DNA from 2 places in the Pseudomonas sp. B21-040 genome. Region 2 is predicted to be linked to the other one. Evidence: riboswitches for the same ligand, from Rfam matches in the RefSeq annotation. Region 2 holds a riboswitch; the other holds the start of a gene.
The links. A riboswitch is a leader RNA that binds a small molecule or an ion and turns the genes downstream of it on or off. The one in region 2 is predicted to bind cobalamin.
Positions count from the first base shown of each region.

Region 1: another riboswitch for cobalamin. It lies ahead of cobO (cob(I)yrinic acid a,c-diamide adenosyltransferase); the one in region 2 lies ahead of LOY55_RS13565 (CbtB-domain containing protein).

Region 1 is NZ_CP087176.1:1,800,077-1,811,448, forward strand. It holds gene purN (phosphoribosylglycinamide formyltransferase) at 1-303, opposite strand, end outside; gene purM (phosphoribosylformylglycinamidine cyclo-ligase) at 303-1,361, opposite strand; gene LOY55_RS08140 (DUF2066 domain-containing protein) at 1,734-2,795, shown strand; gene LOY55_RS08145 (AI-2E family transporter) at 2,834-3,901, shown strand; gene hda (DnaA regulatory inactivator Hda) at 4,138-4,842, shown strand; gene LOY55_RS08155 (C40 family peptidase) at 5,057-5,683, shown strand; gene LOY55_RS08160 (C40 family peptidase) at 5,848-6,384, shown strand; gene LOY55_RS08165 (sorbosone dehydrogenase family protein) at 6,506-7,819, opposite strand; gene LOY55_RS08170 (hypothetical protein) at 7,887-8,471, opposite strand; cobalamin riboswitch at 8,628-8,863, shown strand; gene cobO (cob(I)yrinic acid a,c-diamide adenosyltransferase) at 8,944-9,555, shown strand; gene LOY55_RS08180 (cobyrinate a,c-diamide synthase) at 9,552-10,880, shown strand; gene bluB (5,6-dimethylbenzimidazole synthase) at 10,877-11,372, shown strand, end outside.
Region 2 is NZ_CP087176.1:2,914,941-2,926,312, reverse strand. It holds gene cobN (cobaltochelatase subunit CobN) at 1-3,797, opposite strand, end outside; gene cobW (cobalamin biosynthesis protein CobW) at 3,801-4,883, opposite strand; cobalamin riboswitch at 4,986-5,198, opposite strand; cobalamin riboswitch at 5,376-5,604, shown strand; gene LOY55_RS13565 (CbtB-domain containing protein) at 5,726-5,920, shown strand; gene LOY55_RS13560 (CbtA family protein) at 5,932-6,639, shown strand; gene LOY55_RS13555 (cobalamin biosynthesis protein) at 6,636-7,049, shown strand; gene cobM (precorrin-4 C(11)-methyltransferase) at 7,132-7,878, shown strand; gene nfuA (Fe-S biogenesis protein NfuA) at 8,028-8,612, opposite strand; gene LOY55_RS13540 (fatty acid cis/trans isomerase) at 8,810-11,107, opposite strand; gene metH (methionine synthase) at 11,263-11,372, shown strand, end outside.

The DNA.
Region 1 (11,372 bases), 1.1 Mb from region 2:
CACGAAGTCAGCGCTGAGAATGCGCATGAAACCGGCCAGTACCACGAGTTTGGGATTGAAGGCGTCAATCAGCTCGATCAGCGCGGCATCGAAGGCCTCGCGGCCTTCGAAAGCCTTGTGATCCAGGGCGCGGGTGTCGATACCCGCGTCCTTGGCGCGCTGCAGGCCATAGGCATCGGCGCGGTTGGAAATCACCGCAGCAATGCGGACCGGGCTGTCGCCGGTCCGCGTGCTGTCGATCAAGGCCTGCAAGTTACTGCCGGTGCCGGAGAGCAGCACCACGACATCACAGGTCTTTGACATCAGTGAGCCTTGAGGTTCTTCAGTTCAACCTGGGCCGCGCCTTCGGCAGCGGTGGCGATCTGACCGATGACCCAAGGCTGCTCGCCGGCTTCACGCAAAACGTTCAGCGCGGTTTCAACGTGCTCTTGAGCGACGCAGATGACCATGCCCACGCCGCAGTTCAGCACGCGGTGCATTTCGTTTTCGTCGACGTTGCCTTTCTCTTGCAGCCAGTCGAACACGGCTGGGCGGTTCCAGCTCGCCACGTCAACCACGGCTTGTGCGCCTTTTGGCAGAACGCGCGGGATGTTGTCCAGCAGGCCGCCACCGGTGATGTGGGCCATGGCTTTGACAGCACCGGTTTCCTTGATCAGCTTGAGCAGCGGCTTCACGTAGATACGGGTCGGGGCCATCAGCAGGTCGGTCAGCGGTTTGCCGTCGAGCTGGATGTTTTCGATGTCGGCACCCGACACTTCGATGATCTTGCGGATCAGCGAGTAGCCGTTGGAGTGCGGGCCGGAAGACGGCAGGGCGAGCAGGGCGTCGCCGGCTGCGACTTTGGAACCGTCGATGATCTCGGATTTTTCCACGACGCCGACGCAGAAACCGGCCAGGTCGTAGTCTTCGCCTTCGTACATGCCCGGCATTTCAGCGGTTTCGCCGCCAACCAGGGAGCAACCGGACAGTTCGCAGCCAGCACCGATGCCGGTGACGACCTGGGTCGCGGTTTCGACGTTGAGTTTGCCGGTAGCGTAGTAGTCGAGGAAGAACAGTGGCTCGGCGCCGCAGACCACCAGGTCGTTCACGCACATGGCCACCAGGTCGATGCCGATGCTGTCGTGCTTGTTCAGGTTCAGGGCCAGGCGCAGCTTGGTGCCCACGCCGTCGGTGCCGGAAACCAGCACAGGCTGCTTGTAGCCAGCCGGGATTTCGCAGAGGGCGCCGAAACCGCCCAGGCCGCCCATGACTTCCGGGCGCGCAGTGCGCTTGGCGACGCTCTTGATGCGTTCGACCAATGCTTCACCGGCGTCGATGTCTACACCGGCGTCCTTGTAGCTCAGGGAGGGTTGCTTGCTCATGATCCAGGCCTTTAGGGGGGATTCAGGGGTAACGACCGAGTCCAGCGGGGGACGCCGAAATCGACGGGGGCGATTGCCTCACGCGAAATTCGATGTGCCCGGCTGTTGCCGGTCTGCGAAGGCGCGCGATTTTATCAGGCTTGAGGGGCAGCGGCCATCCTCACGCCGACGGCAGGGGCATATCCTATTAAAAAAATTGATATTGAGCGTGTTAGTGGGCTGTATAAGGTAACGCGATTAACCGTCTATCGTTATGACAGTGCGAAAACTTATCGCGGCCGTGTGAATGTTTTGCACAGGGAAGTGGTCACAGCCCTGTTCGATCGTCTTCATGCGGTCTGTTCCAGCCGCTCTTGTCGTCAGGAATCTTCCATGCGTTTTTTTTCTAAATTGTTGTGTTTGAGCTGTTTTTCCCTGATCAGCCTCACGAGTCATGCCGAAAACGTGAAAGGCCTTTATCAGGTGCGCGAGCCTGTCACCAGTCAGGCGCCCGCGGAGCGTGATCAAGCGATCCAGCGGGCGCTGGACACGCTGGTGTTGCGTCTGACCGGCGATCCCAAGGCGGTGCAGAGTCCGGGGTTGGCAGCCCTGCGCAAAGATCCGCAGCAAATCATCAGCCAATTTGGTTTTGACGCGGGCCCTCCAGAAGTACTGAAGGTCGATTTTGATCCGAACACTACCGAGCAAGCATTGCGTCGTGCCGGGTTGTCGTTGTGGGGTGCCAATCGACCGTCGATCCTCGGTTGGTGGTTGAACGATGCCACCGAGGGTTCAAGTTTGGTGGGCGATGGCCAGGCCGCCGCTACACCGTTGCGTCGAGCGGCGCAGCACCGTGGTTTGCCGCTGCGTTTGCCGCTGGCGGACCTGAGTGAGCAACTGGTCGCTACGGCGCCCAACCTGGAAGGCACCGACGCAACGCCACTGCGCGGGGTCTCGGAACGTTACAACGCTGACGCCTTGCTCGCCGTGCATGCCCGCGAAGAGGGCGGCCAGTGGCAGGCCAAATGGAATTTGTGGATGGGCGACAAGAAGGAAGCGGGCAACGTACAGGGCGCGGATCAGGCCGCTGTGGCTGACGCTGTGATGCTGGCGGTCAGCGAGCGACTGGCGCCACGGTTTGTTGTCAAGCCGGGCGCTTCTGGCGAGCAATTGCTGGAAGTGCAGGGCATGAACCTGGAGCGCTATGCGGCGCTGGGGCGATTGCTCGACCCTTTTGGCGCGCGTCTGCAAAGTGTTGACGGTGATCGCATTCTTTATCGGGTTAACGGCAGCGCCGAGCAATTGCGCTCGCAGTTGTCGCTGGCGAAGTTGCAGGAAATGCCCGCCGGTGAAGTGCCCGCGCCCGTTGCGCCGGTTCAGCCCGTGGCGCAGGGTGCGACGCCTGCCGTGGCCCCAGCGCCGGCACCGGTGCCGCAATTGCGCTTCCGTTGGTAAGGTTTTCTTTCTTTATATAGATGCATATGGAGTGGTACATGGCCGATACGCGGCGTTGGTTCTGGTTGGGTGGAGTGGTTCTGCTCTGCGCGTTTATCTGGCTGTTGCATCCGATCCTGACACCTTTCCTGGTGGCGTTGCTGCTGGCCTATCTGTTCGATCCGCTGGTGGATCGGCTGGAGAAAGCCGGACTTTCAAGGACGTGGGGCGTGGTGGCGGTGTTCGCACTGTTCACCCTGATTTTCACCACGCTGCTGCTGGTGTTGGTGCCGCTGCTGGCCAGGCAGTTGTTTCGTTTGTATGAGCTGGCGCCGCAAATGCTCGACTGGCTGCAGCACACCGCATTGCCGTGGGCGCAGTCGAAGTTCGGGTTGTCGGAGGGGTTCTGGAAATTCGACAAGCTCAAGGCCGCGATCAGTGAACACATGGGGCAGACCAGCGATATTGTCGGTGTGGTGTTGAGCCAGGCCACAGCGTCCGGTCTTGCATTGATTGGCTGGTTGGCCAATCTGGTGTTGATCCCGGTGGTAAGTTTTTACCTGCTGCGGGACTGGGACCTGATGATGGCAAAAATCCGCAGCCTGCTGCCGCGCGATCGTGAAGAGCGCGTCGTCGAGCTCGCCGGTGAATGTCACGAAGTGCTCGGTGCGTTCGTGCGTGGGCAATTGCTGGTGATGGTGGCTTTGGGCGTGATCTACGCGTCGGGCCTGATGCTGGTGGGGCTGGAGTTGGGGCTGCTGATCGGCCTGATTGCCGGTCTGGCCGCGATCGTGCCGTACATGGGGTTTGTCATCGGGATTGGCGCGGCGTTGATTGCCGGTCTGTTTCAGTTCGGCGGCGAACTGTATCCCATGCTGGGGATCGTCGCGGTGTTTATGGTCGGGCAGGCGCTGGAGGGTATGGTGCTGACGCCATTGCTGGTTGGCGACCGGATTGGCCTGCATCCGGTGGCGGTGATCTTCGCGATTCTGGCAGGGGGAGAATTGTTCGGTTTTACCGGCGTGTTGCTGGCACTGCCGGTGGCGGCGGTGATCATGGTGCTGGTGCGCCATGTACAAGATTTGTATAGGGATTCAGATATGTACGGTGGTGTCGACAAACCTTGATTGCAACGGTTGTCGACGGTTCACAGAGGTCGGCCTGTTTTCGTGCCAGGTCGGCCTGCATCCCGGGTGTGCCAGAGGCCGGTGCTGTCAAAGAAACTGTCATAAAACCGGTGCGTCAACGCAAACCTTTGATTTTGCTTGTGGTCTGTCGCATTGTGCGACCAGCGTCACGGGTATAAACTTCGCAAACTTTACACAGAGGCCACTAACGGTTCCTTTGGAACTGTTCAGTCAGCATGAAACCGATTCAGCTGCCCCTAGGTGTGCGTCTGCGTGATGACGCTACCTTTATCAATTACTACCCTGGCGCCAATGCCGCAGCACTCGGCTATGTCGAGCGGCTATGCGAAGCCGACGCCGGCTGGACCGAAAGCCTGATTTATCTCTGGGGCAAGGACGGGGTAGGGCGTACGCATTTGTTGCAGGCGGCCTGCCTGCGCTTCGAGCAGTTGGGGGAGCCGGCGGTGTACCTGCCGTTGGCCGAGCTGCTGGATCGTGGCATCTCGATTCTCGATAACCTCGAACAATACGAACTGGTCTGCCTGGATGATTTGCAGGCGGTTGCCGGCCGGGCGGATTGGGAAGAGGCGCTGTTCCATCTGTTCAATCGGTTGCGTGACAGTGGTCGGCGCTTGCTGATCGCCGCGTCGACATCCCCGCGTGAACTGCCGGTGAAGCTGGCAGACTTGAAGTCCCGCTTGACCCTGGCGCTGATCTTTCAGATGCGTCCACTCTCCGACGAAGACAAATTGCGCGCCTTGCAATTGCGTGCGTCGCGTCGCGGCCTACACCTGACCGATGAAGTCGGCCATTTTATTTTGACTCGCGGTACTCGCAGCATGAGTGCGCTTTTCGAGCTGCTTGAACGTCTCGATCAGGCCTCTCTTCAAGCTCAGCGCAAGCTGACAATCCCCTTCCTGAAGGAAACGCTGGGCTGGTAAAACCAAAGCCTGGCAGGGGTTTCGGCATATTTCAGGCGCCAGGAAATCCGCTTTCCTACAGAGCTGCAGGCTGCGCAAGCGTTTAAAATGGGCTTAAGCGCTTAGATGTTAACGAGAAACCGATAAGTCACATAAAGTTCGATTGAATTTGCAAATGAGGATGATAGCGGGCATAGTCTCGACTTCTTTACAACTATCAGCCACGGTCGTGCCCATGCTAAAGCGCTTCGCACCCCTCGTGCCTCTCGCACTCGTCACCCTGTTGTTCGGTTGCGCTGCTCACTCTCCAGTGTCCCAGCAAGAGCAACAACAGCAGGCTAAAAATTCAGTTACCGCACAATCTTCTTCCGTTCTTTTCCAGGAAGAACTGGCCACCGATAAAGAACTGGCCGACTTTGCCGACGGCAAGGCCTACCAGCTACCGGTTCTGGCCGACAGCATTCTTGAGCGTGGCATGTCCCTGATCGGTACCCGTTACCGTTTCGGCGGCACTTCTGAAGCCGGTTTTGATTGCAGCGGCTTCATCGGTTACCTGTTCCGTGAGGAAGCGGGCATGAACCTGCCTCGTTCTACTCGCGAAATGATCAACGTGGACGCTCCTCTGGTGGCTCGCAGCGCGCTGAAGCCAGGCGATCTGCTGTTCTTCGCGACCAATGGTCGTCGTGGTCGCGTCAGTCACGCCGGGATCTACCTGGGTGACAACCAGTTCATCCACTCCAGCAGCCGCAAAAGCGGTGGCGTCCGGGTCGACAGCCTGGGTGACAGCTACTGGAGCAAGACCTTTATCGAAGCCAAGCGCGCCCTCGCGATGGCACCGACAGTGGTCACCGCTCGCAAGTAAACGTACAAGTTGTAAGGCGAAGTTAAAGTCTTACTTGAAGTTTGCTGCGTAGGCGCTAGAATTCTGATCTTAATGATGGCAAACCGCCTGCGTCACGCGCAGGCGGTTTTCTTTTCTGCACTCCCAGCAGGAAAAAGCCGCAGCCAGATCAGGATGCTCTGCTTATGACGATGTCGGCCCGCCTTGCACTCATGTTCTTCGCAGCGCTGCTCAGCGCCTGCGCCAGCCGCACACCGCCTCCTGCGCCGGTGAATCGCGCGCCGATCGTCTTTGGTTCCTCCCAGGCATCTTCCCCTGAAGCAGAAGAGGTGCTCTTTCGCGCGTTGGGCCTGGTGGGCACGCCTTACCGTTGGGGCGGCAATACGCCGGACTCCGGTTTTGATTGCAGTGGGTTAATCGGCTTTGTCTATCGTGATGCCGCCGGCATTTCCCTGCCGCGTACCACGCACGAGATGATCAGCATGCAAGCCGCCAATGTGGGCAAGGAAGGTCTGCAAACCGGTGATCTCATCTTCTTCGCTACCAATGGCGGTTCTCAGGTGAGCCATGCCGGGATTTACGTGGGCGAGGGCCGCTTCGTTCATGCACCCGCCACGGGCGGCACGGTGAAGCTCGACAGCTTGTCCAAAGCCTATTGGCAACGGGCTTACCTGAGCGCCAAGCGCGTTCTGCAACCCGAGCACTTGGCGCGCAATCCCTAGTCACGCTGCTGCCCCGTGTAGGAGTGAGCCTGCTCGCGATAGCGTTGGGTCAGTCAATATCGATGTGACTGTCCCAACGCTATCGCGAGCAGGCTCACTCCTACAGGGGGTTGGGGGGCGGTTACTTAGCGGCTGACACGCGCCACACCTTGTTCCCGACATCATCCGCCACCAGCAAGCCACCCTGCTGGTCGATCACGACGCCTACCGGCCGACCCATGGCCTCTTCGTCTTTATTGAGAAAATCGGTCAGTACATCGACCGGTTTCCCGGTCGGTTTGCCGCCTGCGAATGGCACGAAGATCACTTTGTAGCCGCTGTGCGGTTTGCGGTTCCACGAGCCGTGCTGGCCGATAAAGGCGCCTTCCTTGAATTGCGCGGGCAGGCTGGTGCCTTCGGCGAACGTCAACCCCAGCGATGCCGTGTGCGGACCCACTGCGTAGTCCGGCGCAATGGCCTTGGCCACCAGGTCCGGGTTTTGTGGCTCGACACGAATGTCGACATGTTGACCGTAGTCGCTGAACGGCCAGCCGTAGAACCCGCCATCCTTGACCGAGGTGATGTAGTCCGGCACCAGGTCGCTGCCGATTTCGTCCCGCTCATTGACCGCCGTCCACAGTGCGCCACTGCGGGGCTCCCAGGCCAACCCGTTTGGATTGCGAATGCCTGAAGCGAATATCCGGTGGTTGCCGGTGGCGCGGTCCACTTCCCAGATCGCTGCGCGACCTTCCTCTTGATCCAGGCCGTTTTCACCGACGTTGCTGTTGGAGCCCACCGTGACGTACAGCTTGCGGCCGTCCTTGCTGGCGATGACGTTTTTGGTCCAGTGATGATTCAGAGTGCCTCCCGGCAGATCGACCACCTTGGTCGGCGGTGACTTGATCGCGGTATCACCGTTTTTATAGTGAAAGCGCAGCAAACGGTCGGTGTCGGCCACGTACAGGTCATTGCCGACCAGCGTCATGCCGAAGGGCGAATTGAGGTTTTCCAGGAACACCGTGCGGGTTTCGGCGACGCCGTCGTGGTCCTTGTCACGCAGCAGGGTGATGCGGTTCGGGCTCGGTACTTTGGCGCCGGCACGGCCCATGGCTTTGCCCATGACCCAGCCACGAATGCCTTTGCCGTCATCGGGTTTGGGTGGCGCGCTGGTTTCGGCTACCAGCACGTCGCCGTTGGGTAGCACGTAGAGCCAGCGCGGGTGATCGAGGCCTTCGGCGAAGGCGGCCACTTGAGTGCCGGCAGCGGCAGTAGGTTTCGCGCCCTTCGGCCAGCCGATCGCCGGGGCGATATTCACCGTCGGGATCAGGGTTTTGTTGGGTTCAGGCAGCTTGGGTGACGGGCCGGTGCCGTCGGAGACTTGCAGTATGGAGGTCTCACCACAGGCGGCAAGCCCTCCGGCGAGCACTATGACGATAGCGAGCGGGGACTTGCGCATGCTGGTCTTCCCTATGATTGCTCTGACTTAATCATAGAGAAGCTTCAGCGTGCGATGGTTCCGTCGATTAGCCGCGGGCTTCCTTGAACAACACGGCAACGCCTGGGTGATAGTTGCCGGCTTCGTTGCGCAACTTGCGATAGGCGTAGGGGAAATACCAGGCGACGGCACAGCAGTGTTCTTTTTGCAGATCGTCGACCATGTCCTGAAGTTCTTCAGGGGTGGCGCTTTGCTGGGCTTTTTGCGGGGCAACGAACAGGCAACCAAGTTTCAGGTCGCTGGCGTAGCTGATTCGTTTGGCATCGCTGGTGATGTCCTGCAGTGCCTGCGTCAGGTTCAGGCTGTTGACCTTGGGCCAGCGTTGAGTGGCCTGAAGGTAGGCGCGCTCTTCGGCGGTTGCGATAAACAGATCGGCGCGGGCGTTGCGCTCGCCTTCTTCGTTCTGTTTGCGCGTCGACGTGTTTGGCAGCGTGACCATTTCCGCCATCCAGGCTGCTGCGGAGAGCAGGCCGAGGTTGGCTTTTTCATCGTGCCAATAAGGCGAGTCGTTATCACCGCGCACCGTGTTGTAGCGGTCGATACAGTCAAACCAGCGCTCCAGCACCGGCCGCAGGAATTCCAGCTTCGGATTGCTGATGATCATGCCTTGCATGTTGCTCACCCTTGTAATTGTGTTGTTGGGTTTTGTGGCGCTTTGATATCACTGCTGACAGTGTGGTGCAAGATTGGCGTCAGTAAATTGATCGGCGGCAGTATATCGCTCGCCGCAGCTTTGTCTTCATTTGACGCTCCACCCCCAACCCTCTAACCTTCGCGGCTTGTTTCAGGTGCTCTGTGGCAGTGGCCGACAGAGTGAAACAGGGAAGCCGGTGAGTGACTATCGTAAAACGACGAAACGTCACGATCCCGGCGCTGCCCCCGCAACGGTAAATGAGTGAAAACTGCGCCTTGAGCCACTGTGTCTATTGTCGACATGGGAAGGCGCGCAGTCCGGCATCACGCCGCTCATGAGCCCGGAGACCGGCCTGATTCATCCAGCGGCATCACGGTGGGCGATGCCAGGCTTCTTGCCGTCTATTCTTGTGCCCGCCCGCCGTTATCCAGCCTCAACGGAGAGCTCCCCCATGACCGATACCCCTGATCGTGACGAACGCCATTTGGCGCGCATGCAGCGAAAAAAAGCCGTGATCGACGAACGCATTGCCAATTCTCCCAACGAGTGCGGTTTGTTGCTGGTGCTGACCGGCAATGGCAAAGGCAAGAGCAGTTCGGCATTCGGCATGCTTGCCCGGTCCATGGGGCACGGCATGCAGTGCGGCGTGGTGCAATTCATCAAGGGGCGCAACAGCACCGGCGAGGAGCTGTTCTTCCGACGCTTCCCGGAGCAAGTGCGTTTCCATGTCATGGGCGAAGGCTTTACCTGGGAAACCCAGGACCGCCAGCGTGACATTGCCGCCGCCGAAGCTGCCTGGGCGGTGTCCCGCGAATTGCTCAGCGATCCGTCCATTGGTCTGGTGGTGCTGGATGAGCTGAACATCGCGCTCAAGCACGGTTATCTCGATCTCGATCAAGTGCTCAGCGACTTGCAGGCCCGTCCTCCGATGCAACACGTGGTGGTCACCGGTCGCGGTGCCAAGCCGGAAATGATCGAACTGGCCGACACCGTCACCGAAATGGGTGTGATCAAGCACGCGTTCCAGGCCGGGATCAAAGCGCAAAAAGGCGTCGAGCTGTGAATCAGCCACGTTGTTGCCCGGCGGTACTGATTGCCGCCCCGGCTTCCGGTCAGGGCAAGACCACCGTCACTGCCGCGCTGGCCCGTTTGCATCGCAATCAGGGGCGCAAGGTGCGTGTGTTCAAATGCGGTCCGGACTTTCTTGACCCGATGATCCTCGAGCGCGCCAGCGGTGCGCCGGTGTATCAATTGGACATGTGGATGGTCGGCGAGCAGGAAAGTCGGCGACTGCTGTGGGAAGCCGCTGCTGAAGCCGACTTGATCCTGATCGAAGGTGTCATGGGGCTGTTCGACGGCACGCCGTCCAGCGCCGACCTGGCGCGGCACTTCGGAGTGCCGGTGCTCGCGGTGATCGACGGCACTGCCATGGCGCAGACCTTCGGTGCACTGGCGTTAGGGCTGGCGCGCTATCAAGCGGATTTGCCGTTTGCCGGTGTATTGGCCAACCGCGTGGGCACGCTGCGCCATGCGCAATTGCTTGAAGGCAGCCTGACCGAAGGCTTGCGTTGGTACGGTGCGTTGTCGCGGGAAACCGGGATCGAGTTGCCGAGCCGTCATCTGGGGCTGGTGCAGGCCAGCGAGTTGAATGATTTGGACTTGCGTCTCGACGCGGCAGCCGATGCGCTGGCCAGCAGCTGTGAAGTGGCATTGCCGCCGGCGGTAGAGTTTGCCGCCCCGGATGTGATTGTTGCCGAGCCGTTGCTCGCGGGCGTGCGCATTGCGGTAGCCCGTGACGAAGCGTTCGCCTTCACTTACGGCGCGAGCCTGGATTTGCTGCGAGTCATGGGCGCCGAGCTGTCGTTCTTCTCGCCGATCCGCGACCGCCAATTACCGGACGCCGACAGCCTCTACCTGCCGGGCGGTTATCCCGAATTGCATCATGTCGCACTGTCACAGAACACCCCGATGCTCAACGCAATCCGTGCGCACCATGCGGCCGGTAAACCGTTGTTGGCCGAGTGCGGCGGCATGCTGTACTTGCTCGACTCGTTGACCGATGTCGAGGGCACTCGTGCAGAGCTGGTCGGTTTGTTGAAAGGGGACGCGGTGATGCAAAAGCGTCTGGCCGCGTTGGCTTTGCAAGCGGTCGAGCTGCCGGAAGGTTCGCTGCGCGGCCACACGTATCACCACTCCCTGACCAGCACCGAGCTTGACCCTATCGCGCGCGGCCTCAGTCCGAACGGCGGTCGCGGCGCCGAGGCGGTTTATCGTGAGGGGCGGATGACCGCGTCGTACGTGCACTTCTATTTTCCATCCAATCCATCGGCCATTGCCGCGCTGTTTGCGCCGGACCTTGAGGCCGACTTGCTCGCGAAGCGGCCATGAGCGACAACGCTTTTTCAGATGCCGAACGCGCAGCGGTCTATCGCGCCATCGGCGAACGCCGCGACATGCGTCACTTCAGTGGCGGCACGGTCGAGCCCGAGCTGCTGCGACGCCTGCTCGAAGCGGCGCATCAGGCCCCTAGTGTCGGCCTGATGCAGCCCTGGCGTTTCATCCGCATCAGCGACCGAGACGTGCGCGACAAGATCCAGTTGCTGGTGGAAGAAGAGCGCGTGCGCACCGCCGAAGCCCTCGGCGAGCGCACCGACGAATTCATGAAGCTCAAGGTCGAAGGCATCAATGACTGTGCCGAAGTGCTGGTCGCCGCGCTGATGGACGATCGCGAGCGCCACATCTTCGGGCGTCGCACCTTGCCGGAAATGGACATGGCCTCGCTGTCCTGCGCCATCCAGAACTTATGGCTGGCTTCGCGCGCGGAAGGTCTGGGCATGGGCTGGGTGTCGCTGTTCGAGCCGCAAGCGCTGGCGGACCTGC
Region 2 (11,372 bases):
TCCTTCCACATCCCTCGCTGCTGCGCTTCCAGCATCCGTTCGGTCATGTCTCGCAACGCATGCGGGTTGTGCTCGCGAACGAAATCGCGAGTTGCCGGATCGAGCAAATAAGCGTCGGCCAGTAACGCGTACTGGTGATCGTCAATCAGTTGCGTAGTGGCGTCGAACGCAAACAGGTTGTCGACCGTCGCCGCCAGTTCAAACGCGCCTTTGTAGCCGTGACGCTTGGCCCCGTCGATCCACTTTGGATTGGCCGCCCGGGAACGAATCACCCGGTTCAGCTCTTCCTTCAAGGTGCGGATTTTCGGCAAGTCCGGTTGACTGTGATCGCCGTGGTAACTGGCCGCGGCTTCACCGCTGAGGCTTTCTACGGCGGCGAGCATGCCGCCCTGGAACTGGTAATAATCGTTGGAATCGAGCAAGTCGTGCTCGCGATTGTCCTGGTTTTGCAGCACCGCTTGCACCTGGCTCAGGCGCTGGGCGAATTGTTCGCGAGCGGCGGTACCTTCGTCCGAGCCGCCATAAGCATAGCCGCCCCAGTTCAGGTATACCTCGGCCAGATCTTCGCGGCTTTGCCACAGACGCCCGTCGATGGCGCCCTGCACGCCGGCACCATACGCACCGGGTTTGGCCCCGAAAATTCGCCAACCGGCCTGACGATTCGCAGCGTCTTCATCCAGCCCCGATTGCATCAACGCTTCACGTTCGGCACGCACTTTGGCCGCCAACGGGTTCAGGTCGTCGGGTTCATCCAGCGCGGCGACCGCTTGCACCGCGGCGTCGAACAAGCGGATCAGGTTGGCAAAGGCATCGCGGAAAAAACCGGAGACGCGCAAGGTAACGTCCACACGCGGGCGGTCGAGCAAGCTCAGCGGCAGAATCTCGAAATCGTCGACTCGCTGACTGCCGGTCGCCCAGACCGGACGCACGCCCATCAGCGCCATGGCTTGGGCAATGTCGTCGCCGCCAGTGCGCATGGTCGCGGTGCCCCACACGGACAAACCGAGTTGGCGCAGATGATCGCCGTGGTCTTGCAGATGTCGTTCAAGGATCAGGTTGGCCGACTGGAAACCGATGCGCCACGCGGTGGTGGTCGGCAGGTTGCGCACGTCCACCGAATAGAAGTTGCGCCCGGTAGGCAGCACGTCCAGACGGCCGCGGCTGGGTGCGCCGCTGGGGCCGGCGGGAACGAAGCGGCCCTTCAGGGCGTCGAGCAGACCGCGCATTTCGGCTGGGCCGCAGGCGTCAAGGCGTGGTGCGACGACTTCGCGCAGGCTGTCGAGGATGGCTTGCACGTCGGACCAACCCGTCTCCTGTAGGAGTGAGCCTGCTCGCGATAGCAGTGGGTCAATCGACATCAATGTTGAATGATGAACCGCATCGCGAGCAGGCTCGCTCCTACAGGGACCGGATTCAGTCATCAAAGTCTGCGAGATGAGTTGAGCGGCGAACAATTCCAGGCGTTCACGGGTATCACCCGCCGTGCGCCAGGCTTCATCGGTGAGGGTTTGCAGTTCAATGGGGCGCGGCCCTTCCCATGGGTCAGCCAACGCACAATCCAGAGGATCGAATCCCAGCTCGAACGCCTTCGCCAACGCTCGCAGCAAACTGGATTGCGCACCACGACCATCGCCACGGGGAATCCGCAGCAAGGCCAGCAAGGTGTCGATGCGCAAGCGCCCGGTCGGTGACTCGCCAAAGATGTGCAGGCCATCGCGAATCTGCGATTCCTTCAAATCGCAGAGATAGGTGTCCAGACGCGGCAACCAGATCGCCGCGTCGGCATCGCTGTCGAGTTTTTCGTCCAGTTGCAGTTCACGATCAATGTGCGTGTCGCGCACCAGTTGCAGGATGTCGCGCTGCAATTCCCGAGCACGACGCGGATCGAGCAGTTGCGCTTCGTAATACTCGTCGGCCAGCAATTCGAGATTGCGCAGTGGTCCGTAGGTTTCAGCGCGGGTCAGCGGCGGCATCAGGTGATCGATGATCACCGCTTGAGTGCGGCGCTTGGCCTGCGCGCCCTCGCCCGGGTCATTGACGATAAACGGATAAATGTTCGGCAGCGGCCCGAGCAATGCGTCCGGCCAGCAGTTTTCCGAGAGCCCGACACCTTTGCCCGGCAACCATTCGAGGTTGCCGTGCTTGCCGACGTGAATCACGCCGTGGGCCCCGTAGGTGTTGCGCAGCCAGAAGTAGAACGCCAGATAACCGTGCGGCGGCACCAGGTCCGGGTCGTGATACACCGCGCTCGGGTCCACCTGATAACCACGCGCCGGCTGAATACCGACGAAGGTCAGGCCGAAGCGCAGGCCGGCGATCATCATTCGTCCGCCACGGCACATCGGATCGCTTTCGGGCGTGCCCCAGCGTTCCAGCACTGCTTGGCGGTTGGCCTCGGGCAAGGCGTCGAACATCTGCCGGTATTCGTCCAGCGTGAGGCTTTGATGGCAGGGACGCTGATCCAGGGTATCGAGGTCGTTGCTGACCCCGCCGAGTAATTGCTGGATCAACGCCGTTCCGCTGTCCGGTAACTCGGCCGACAGCGGATAACCCTCGACCTGCAGCGCTCGCAAGATATTCAACGCGGCGGCCGGGGTATCGAGGCCGACGCCATTGCCGATGCGCCCATCCCGGGTCGGGTAGTTGGCGAGAATCAGGGCGATACGTTTTTCGCTGTTCGCCAGCCGCGCCAGATCGATCCAGCGCCGCGCCAGTTCGGCGACGAAATCCATGCGTTCGGGTTGAGGACGATAGCAAACGACGTCCGACTGACTGCGCTCGCTGCGCCACGCCAAGTCCTTGAAGCTGATCGGGCGGCTGATGATGCGGCCGTCCAGTTCCGGCAATGCGATGTGCATCGCCAGGTCACGCGGGCCGAGGCCTTGCTCACTGGCGCGCCATCCGGGCTCGTTGTCTTGGGCGCAAATCGCCTGAATCACCGGGATGTTGCGGCGAAACGGTCGCAGGTGCGGCGCTTCGGGGCTGGATTGGGCGAAACCGGTGGTGTTCAAAATCACCCCCGCCTCGACTTCATCCAGCCAATCCTCGACCACCGTCAGGCAGCCGGGCTCTTTCAAACTGGCCACGGCAATCGGCAAGGGATTTAACCCCGCCGCCTGCAAACGCTGGCAGAAAACATCGATAAAACCGGTATTGGCCGCCTGCAAATGCGAGCGGTAAAACAACACCGCCGCCACCGGTTGATCGGCGTGCCAATCGGCTTGCCAGTCTTTCAGGACTGCGGGGCTTTTTTTCGGATGGTAAATCGCCGTGCGCGGCAGGGTTTGGGGCTCGGCCCAGGCGTAATCGCGGCCAAGCCATTGAGTGGCCAGGCAGCGAAAAAAATCCAGGGCATTGCCCATGCCGCCCTGACGCAAAAACTGCCAGAGCCGGTCGCGATCGCCGGCCGCCACGGTGCTCAGGTCGCTGAGTTCCGGGTCCGGGCGATCATCACCCGGCACCAGAATCAGTTGCACGCCCCGCTGGGAAAGCTCCACCAGCCGCTCGATGCCGTAACGCCAATAGGCGATGCCGCCGTGCAGCGAAATCAGAATCACCTTGGCGTGCCGCAGCACTTCGTCGACATACAGGTCGACCGAGGCATGGTTTTGCACCTGCATCGGATTGGCCAGGCGCACGCTGGGATAATCATCGGGCAATTGCTGCGCGGCTTCTGCGAGCAGCGCCAGGCTGGAATCACCGCTGCACAGGATCACCAGCTCGGCGGGGGTTTGTCCAAGGTCGGCGATGTTGTCGTCCGACACGAAACCGCCGGGCTGGGTCCTGAGCAGGTGCATGGCTTAAACGCTGAGCGCGGCGCGCAATTGCGCTTCGAGTTGCGCGGCGTCCAGGTCTTGACCGATCAACACCAAGCGCGTGGTCCGCGCCTCATCGGCGCCCCACTGACGGTCAAAGTGCTTGTCGAAACGCGTGCCCACGCCCTGAATCAGCAAACGCATCGGTTTGTTGGGGATCGCGGCGAAGCCTTTCACACGCAGGATGCCATGCTTGACCACCAGTTGGGTCAGCGCATCCAGCAGCAGGCTTTCGTCGGCTTGCGGCAGTTCGAGGGAGATCGAGTCAAACGCATCGTGATCGTGGTCGTCGTGGTCATCACCGTCGTGGTCATCACCGTCGTGGTGATGGTCGTGATGGCTGTGACGGCTGTCGATGTGCTCTTCGGAACCGGCACCGAGGCCGATCAGCACGTCCAGCGGTAGGCGACCGCTGCTGGCTTCGATGACTTTGACCGCCGGTGGCAATTCTTCAGCGACTTCAAGGCGCACGCGGGCCAGGTCTTCAGGGCTGATCAGGTCGGCCTTGTTGAGGATCACCAGGTCGGCGCTGGCCAATTGGTCTGCGAACAGCTCGTGCAGCGGCGATTCATGGTCCAGGTTCGGGTCGAGTTTACGCTGGGCGTCGACCTGATCCGGGAACGCGGCAAAGGTGCCGGCGGCCACGGCCGGGCTGTCGACGACGGTAATGACCGCGTCGACGGTGCAGGCACTGCGGATTTCCGGCCATTGGAAGGCTTGAACCAACGGTTTTGGCAGGGCCAGGCCCGAGGTTTCGATGAGGATGTGATCGAGGTCGCCGCGACGGGCAACCAGTTCGCGCATCACCGGGAAGAATTCTTCCTGAACCGTGCAGCACAGGCAGCCGTTGGCCAACTCATAAACGCGACCGTTGGCTTCTTCTTCGGTGCAGCCGATGGAGCATTGCTTGAGGATTTCGCCGTCAATGCCCAGCTCGCCAAACTCGTTGACGATCACCGCGATGCGACGGCCCTGAGCGTTGTCGAGCATGTGCCGCAGCAGCGTGGTTTTGCCCGAGCCGAGGAAACCGGTAACGATGGTGACGGGGAGTTTGGCCAGTGTTTTCATCGGATGCCCTTTGGCTTTGGTGGCGGGCATACGGGACGACGACCGGCAGCGCGCACGCGCATGCCTGAAGAGTTCGCCACCGGATCACCCCGCCCGGTTGAAAGTGAGAATCTGTGTCGAGGCAGGTCTCCTGGCTGACGGCTGGCCAGTCGATTGACTGGCGGTTGCTGCGCCTTCCCGCTCGCGCCATGGCTGGCGCATGCAGTGGCATGGCAGAAACTGAACCGTTCACAGTTGCGGGGGCAGCCGCGGCATTGACCGCGTTCCCTTCTTAGCTTCGACAAACGCCGAAGAACCTCGAAAGCGCAAGGCTACGCATCGCTTGGGAGCGGGTCAATGTCTTGTGGCGGCCATCAGGACGCTTTCGCGGGCAAGCCTTGCTCCTACAGGATTAGGGCGGTCTTGTAGGCGCAAGGCTTGCCCGCGATAGCGTCGACACAATGGCGTGTTGAGAACCCTTGCCAATTGACGGCCAACCCCCGCCCATGCTCTCCTACACGCTTTGTTACGGGTGCCCTTCACAGGGTGAAACGGGAAACCGGTGAATCATGTGCTTTACTCAAAGCCATGTCAGTCCGGTGCTGCCCCCGCAACGGTAAGCGAGCGAAGCATCAAATCCACTGTGCCAGCAGTTCGGCATGGGAAGGTGATGTTTGCAGGCCACGGCGAAAGCCAACGCCCCTCGTGAGCCCGGAGACCGGCCCGCAACACACAGTGACCCTTACGGTCACGGAACAACAAACCCGCGGTGGGCGGGCGCTGTTTGAACGTCTGCGAGCCCGAATCGCAGGGGTTTTCCATGCGCTCTATTCACCCGCTGACAGACCAGAGGGAAGCGCGCCATGTCGATCATCACCAGCACCGGCTCCAGCAGCACCGCCAGCACCACCACAACCCTGACCCAACGCCTGACCGCCGCCGTGTGTGCGTCGATCCTGGGCGCGTGCCTTGTCTATTTCGCCGGTTTCTCGCACATAGAAGCGGTGCACAACGCCGCGCACGATACCCGTCACAGCTCTGCGTTCCCTTGCCATTGAGACCTGCCCAAATGATCAAGCGTATTGCGCAAACCGCAGGTTTCACCGGGTTGCTGGCCGCCCTGTTGCTGACCCTGCTGCAAAGTTTCTGGGTGGCACCGCTGATCCTTCAGGCCGAAACCTACGAAAAAGCCGAGCCGGCAGTGGTTCAACCCCATGAACACGCCGACGGCGCCATGGCCGCTCATACCCACGACGCCGAAGCCTGGGAGCCGGAAGACGGCTGGCAGCGCGTGCTGTCGACCACCGGCGGCAACCTGGTGGTCGCGGTCGGTTTTGCCCTGATGCTTGCCGGTCTCTATACCCTGCGGGCGCCAAACAGCACCGCACAAGGTCTGCTCTGGGGCTTGGCCGGTTACGCGACGTTCGTCCTCGCACCGACCCTCGGCCTGCCACCTGAATTGCCGGGCACTGCCGCAGCCGATCTGGCACAACGGCAGATCTGGTGGATCGGCACGGCGGCGTCCACAGCAGCCGGCATCGCCCTGATCGTGTTCAGCCGTCATTGGCTGATGAAAGTGCTGGGCGCGGCGATTCTGGCCACTCCACATGTCATCGGCGCACCTCAGCCGGAAGTGCATTCGATGCTCGCGCCGGAAGCCCTGGAAGCGCAGTTCAAAATCGCTTCGCAGCTGACCAACGTGGCGTTCTGGCTGGCCTTGGGCCTGATCAGTGCCTGGTTGTTCCGACGCAAAAACGATGGCCAATACCACGCATGACAGAGACCCGCACAGCGCCGACGTTAGTGGTCGGCCTGGGCTGCCAGCGCGGCTGCCCCGCCAGCACGCTGCGGGCATTGCTTGATCAGGCGTTACAGGCTCATCAAGTCGGACTTCACGAAATAAAGGCCCTGGCCAGCATCGACCTGAAACGCGACGAGTCGGGTCTGGTCGAGCTGGCCGCACAACTCGAGTTGCCGTTGTTGTTTTTCAGCAGTGAACAATTGGCCTGCTATCACACCAAACTCACCCATCATTCAGACATCGCCTTCGAGCGCACGGGCTGTTATGGCGTAGCGGAAAGTGCTGCCCTGGCATTGGCCGAACAATTGGCCCAGGCGCCAGCGAAGTTGCTGATATCCCGACAAAAATACGCTCAGGCGACCCTGGCATTGGCCGGCGCTGCGTAAAATCCCTGGTAATCGCGCATTCGATCATGAGCAATCTTCATCTGAAGCCGTTGCCCTGCCCCTTTTCTCACAGGAACCGACGATGACCGTCTACTTCATTGGCGCAGGCCCCGGCGACCCGGAACTGATCACGGTCAAAGGCCAACGGCTGATTCGCAGCTGCCCGGTGATCATCTATGCCGGCTCCCTGGTGCCCGTGGCCGTGCTGGAAGGCCATCGCGCCGAACAGGTGGTCAACAGCGCCGAATTACACCTGGAACAGATCATCGAACTGATCAAAACCGCCCACGCCAACGGCCAGGACGTGGCACGGGTGCATTCCGGCGATCCGAGCCTGTATGGCGCGATTGGCGAACAGATTCGCTACCTGCGTGAGCTCGACATTCCGTTTGAAATCGTACCGGGCGTAACGGCGACAGCGGCGTGCGCGGCGCTTTTAGGGGCGGAACTGACCCTGCCGGACATTTCGCAAAGCGTGATTTTGACCCGCTACGCGGACAAGACAGCCATGCCGGCTGGCGAAGAACTGGGCAGCCTGGCGCAACATGGGGCGACCATGGCCATTCATTTGGGCGTCAATCACCTGGAGAAAATCCTCGCTGAACTGCTGCCGCATTACGGCGCGGACTGCCCGATCGCGGTGATCCACCGGGCGACCTGGCCGGATCAGGATTGGGTAGTGGGGACACTTGAGGACATTGCCGGGAAGGTTGAAGCGAAGGGATTTCGGCGCACGGCGTTGATCTTGGTCGGGCGGGTATTGGGGAGTGACCAGTTCAGCGCCTCGTCGCTGTATCGCGCGGGGCATGCGCATTTGTATCGCCCCTGAATGATCGCACTGTTCCCACACTCCGGGTGGGCATGCCTCACTGGACGCTCTGCGTCCGCTTTTGGGACGCGGAGCGTGGGAACGATCACAGGCATAAAAAAACGGCGCTCACGGGGCGCCGTTTTTTTATGTCGCAGTGAACACCTTACTCAGTAGTAGGCGTTTTCTTTCTGCGTGTGGTCGGTCACGTCACGAACACCCTTGAGCTCAGGAATACGCTCAAGCAACGTGCGCTCGATGCCTTCCTTCAGGGTCACGTCCGCCTGGCCACAGCCCTGGCAACCACCGCCGAATTTCAGAACGGCGATACCGTCTTCAACGACATCGATCAGGCTGACCTGACCGCCGTGGCTCGCCAGCCCCGGGTTGATCTCGGTTTGCAGGTAGTAATTGATACGCTCGTTAACCGGGCTGTCGGCATTGACCATCGGCACTTTGGCGTTTGGCGCCTTGATGGTCAGTTGGCCGCCCATGCGGTCGGTGGCGTAGTCGACCACCGCATCGTCCAGGAAGGCTTCACTGAAGTGATCGATGTAAGCGGTGAAGCTTTTGAGCCCCAGCGCCGTGTCTTCAAGTTTTTCTTCGCCCGGCTTGCAGTAGGCAATGCAGGTTTCGGCGTACTGGGTGCCAGGCTGGGTGATAAAGACGCGGATACCGATACCCGGGGTGTTCTGCTTGGAAAGCAGGTCAGCCAGGTAATCATGGGCGGCGTCGGTAATGGTTATAGCGGTCATGGAAACTCCTCGCAGGCTTGGGCGCAGTTTACGCCAATCATCGCGCCGCACAAAGTCCTAGTATTTTTGTCAGGAAAGAAATGGTGATCCCTTGCAGGAGCGGGCTTGCCCGCGAACGCATCAGGTCATTCAACATTTATGCTGAATGTGACGACCTCTTCGCGGGCAAGCCCGCTCCCGCAGGGAATTGCAGTGGCTCAGAGGTTTTCGTAGCGATTCATATCCAGCACGCCCTCTTCCACCGGGTCGGTTTCGTGGACGTAACGGCTGAGGTCGTGGAAATAGAACCAGAATTGCGGATGACTGCGACGAATCCCCCACCGTTCGACGACTTTCTCGAAATCATCCGTGTCTTTGGCGTTTTCCATTGCAGCGACGAACGCCGGGACCTGATCGGCCGGAATGTTGAACATAAAGTTCGGGTAACTGCTGAGTACACCCGGGTAAATGGTCAACGTGTCGAGCCCCGGCTGGTAGCGCAAAGATTCACCGAGCAGGAACGCCACATTGCTGTGCGCACGGTTGCGCAACAGGCTGTAGGCCACGCGTTTGCCGCTCGTCGTTTCGATACGCAACATCGTTGCTTCCGGCAACTGGTCGATGACCCTCAAGCCGGCTGCCGGGCGCGAAGTCAGGCGACTCAATACTTGTTCGGCGTCCTGCAAGTCCGGGTCGATATTCGGCCGCGAGCAATACGCACCATTGCACCGGTTGATCGGATCGGGGTTGGCATTGAGTTCGCCGTAACGGGCCAGCAACTGCATGGCGAAATCGCGCTTGGGGTCTTTCTCGTCGAGTTTCAGCGCGGTCGGTTTGTCGTCATCGATGGACTCATAGTCCAGCCACATCTTGAACTTGCCGCTGTTCTGGTACCAATCGTCGAGGTAGCCGTCCCGTGAGTCGGCCGGCATCAGGCGCAGGAAGTTCTGTTCGGCGCCGTTACGGATCAGGTCAAAGTACAGGCGGGTCTGGGCCTGGTGGGAAACGTTGCCGAACACGTCGAAGTTCACCGCCAATTGGTAGTAGGTGCGCTCCAGCAGCGGAAAATCGAACAGCCACATGGTTTGCGGCACATCGCCGATCAAGCCTTTGTTCACCGACGCACTGTCGAAGTGGCGGAAGATCGTCAGTAACGCGTTGTCATTCCCCGCCCACAAGGTCGACCAGCTAGGCGCCGGTGCGTCGGCGTAATTGTCCCGGCGCAGCGCTTCGTATTCGTTACGCTTGTCGCGGTAGCCATGCCACAGGCTCAAGACGCTACCGACATCGTCATTCTGACCCGGCATGGCCAGCAACGGTGTGGCCTGGCCGCGGTAATTCGGGTCGGTGATATAGAGGTCGTGCTCAGGGGCCTGGAACAGCGCCCAGAAGTTGTCGCGAATCACATCCGTGGCGATCTGCCCACGGCAAACCGGCCCACGAATGAACGTGCGCACGAAGTATTCGGCGTTATCGAGCATGAACTGGTAGCGCGCCTGCGCCGGAATAGCTTCGAAGGTATCGAACGGATTGGCCCGCCGTTCCGGCCCGTAGCCTGGCAAGGCGTTGACCTGCCAGTTGCCGCTATAGAACAGGCTTTTGACCCGCGCCATCTTCGCCGCACTCAGCGGATAGGTGATGTGGGTTTTCTGCACAATCACACCCTGCACCGGCCACAAGCGGTAATACACCTGAGTACCCGGGTCATCATTCGGACGGCGTGTGTTGATCAGGTCAATCGGCTGACCGGTGGGCGTACGCGAGCGCACCCACTGGAAAAAGTGCCCTGGCTCGCCGTCCTTGAAATAGAGATGGGCAAGAAACCAGTGCTCGAACAACCAGCGGGCCACCAGACTTTGCCGGGAGCCGGGGGCGTTGAGCAGGTTTTCCCACTGCACCACCTGCAACGCTTCTTTCGCGCTCGGCACCAGCCCCTGTTCATCAATCGGCGCACCCGAGGCCAGCCAGCGCTGCAGCGTCTGGTATTGCTGGTCGGTCAGGCCGGTGACCGCCAGCGGCATGCCTTCTTTGGGATGTGAACGGGCATAGCCGTCGAACTCCGCTGGCATGGCGCAGCTGTTTTCCCGGTTCAGACCCAGCACGATCTCGTCCGGCAATTTGGCATTGGGCTGCAAGGGGGTTTTATGGCCCAGCTCAAGCATCCGCGCCATCAACGCAGCCTGACTGCCTTGAGCGTCCAGCACGGGGAAGAAGCCCTTCTGCTGCCAGGCATGCTTGCCAAAGGCATCGTAAAACAGGCGGGTCGGTGCTGCGGCCGTTCGGCGATCGCCATCGTAGACCGGCACTTTGGTCGCGCCACGTGCAGCCCCTTCGCCACTGCCCAGGTTGAGCTGACAGGCGGCATCGTTGCAGGCATGGCAGGCCACGCACTTTTCAGTAAAGATCGGTTGGATGTCCCGGCTGTAGGAAATAGCAGTGGAAATGGCCGGACCTTGCGCCGCGGCGTCCCAGCTTAGAAGCAGCATAAAAATGCTGGTGATGACGCGATACGACATATCCCTGGTCCCAATCTTGAAAAATCGCCGCGATTCTACCGGGCAGGCACCCTGTCCAACATGAACGATATTCATGCAAAATCGGGGCATGCTCTAAAAGCGCACAGGTTTGCTATGATCCGGCCCCTTCGTCATGGTCTTTCCGAGTAGTCCAAATGTCCGATCGCAGTGTTCGCCTTCAAGCTCTCAAGCACGCCCTCAAAGAGCGCATCCTGATTCTCGATGGCGGCATGGGCACGATGATCCAGAGCTACAAGCTCGAAGA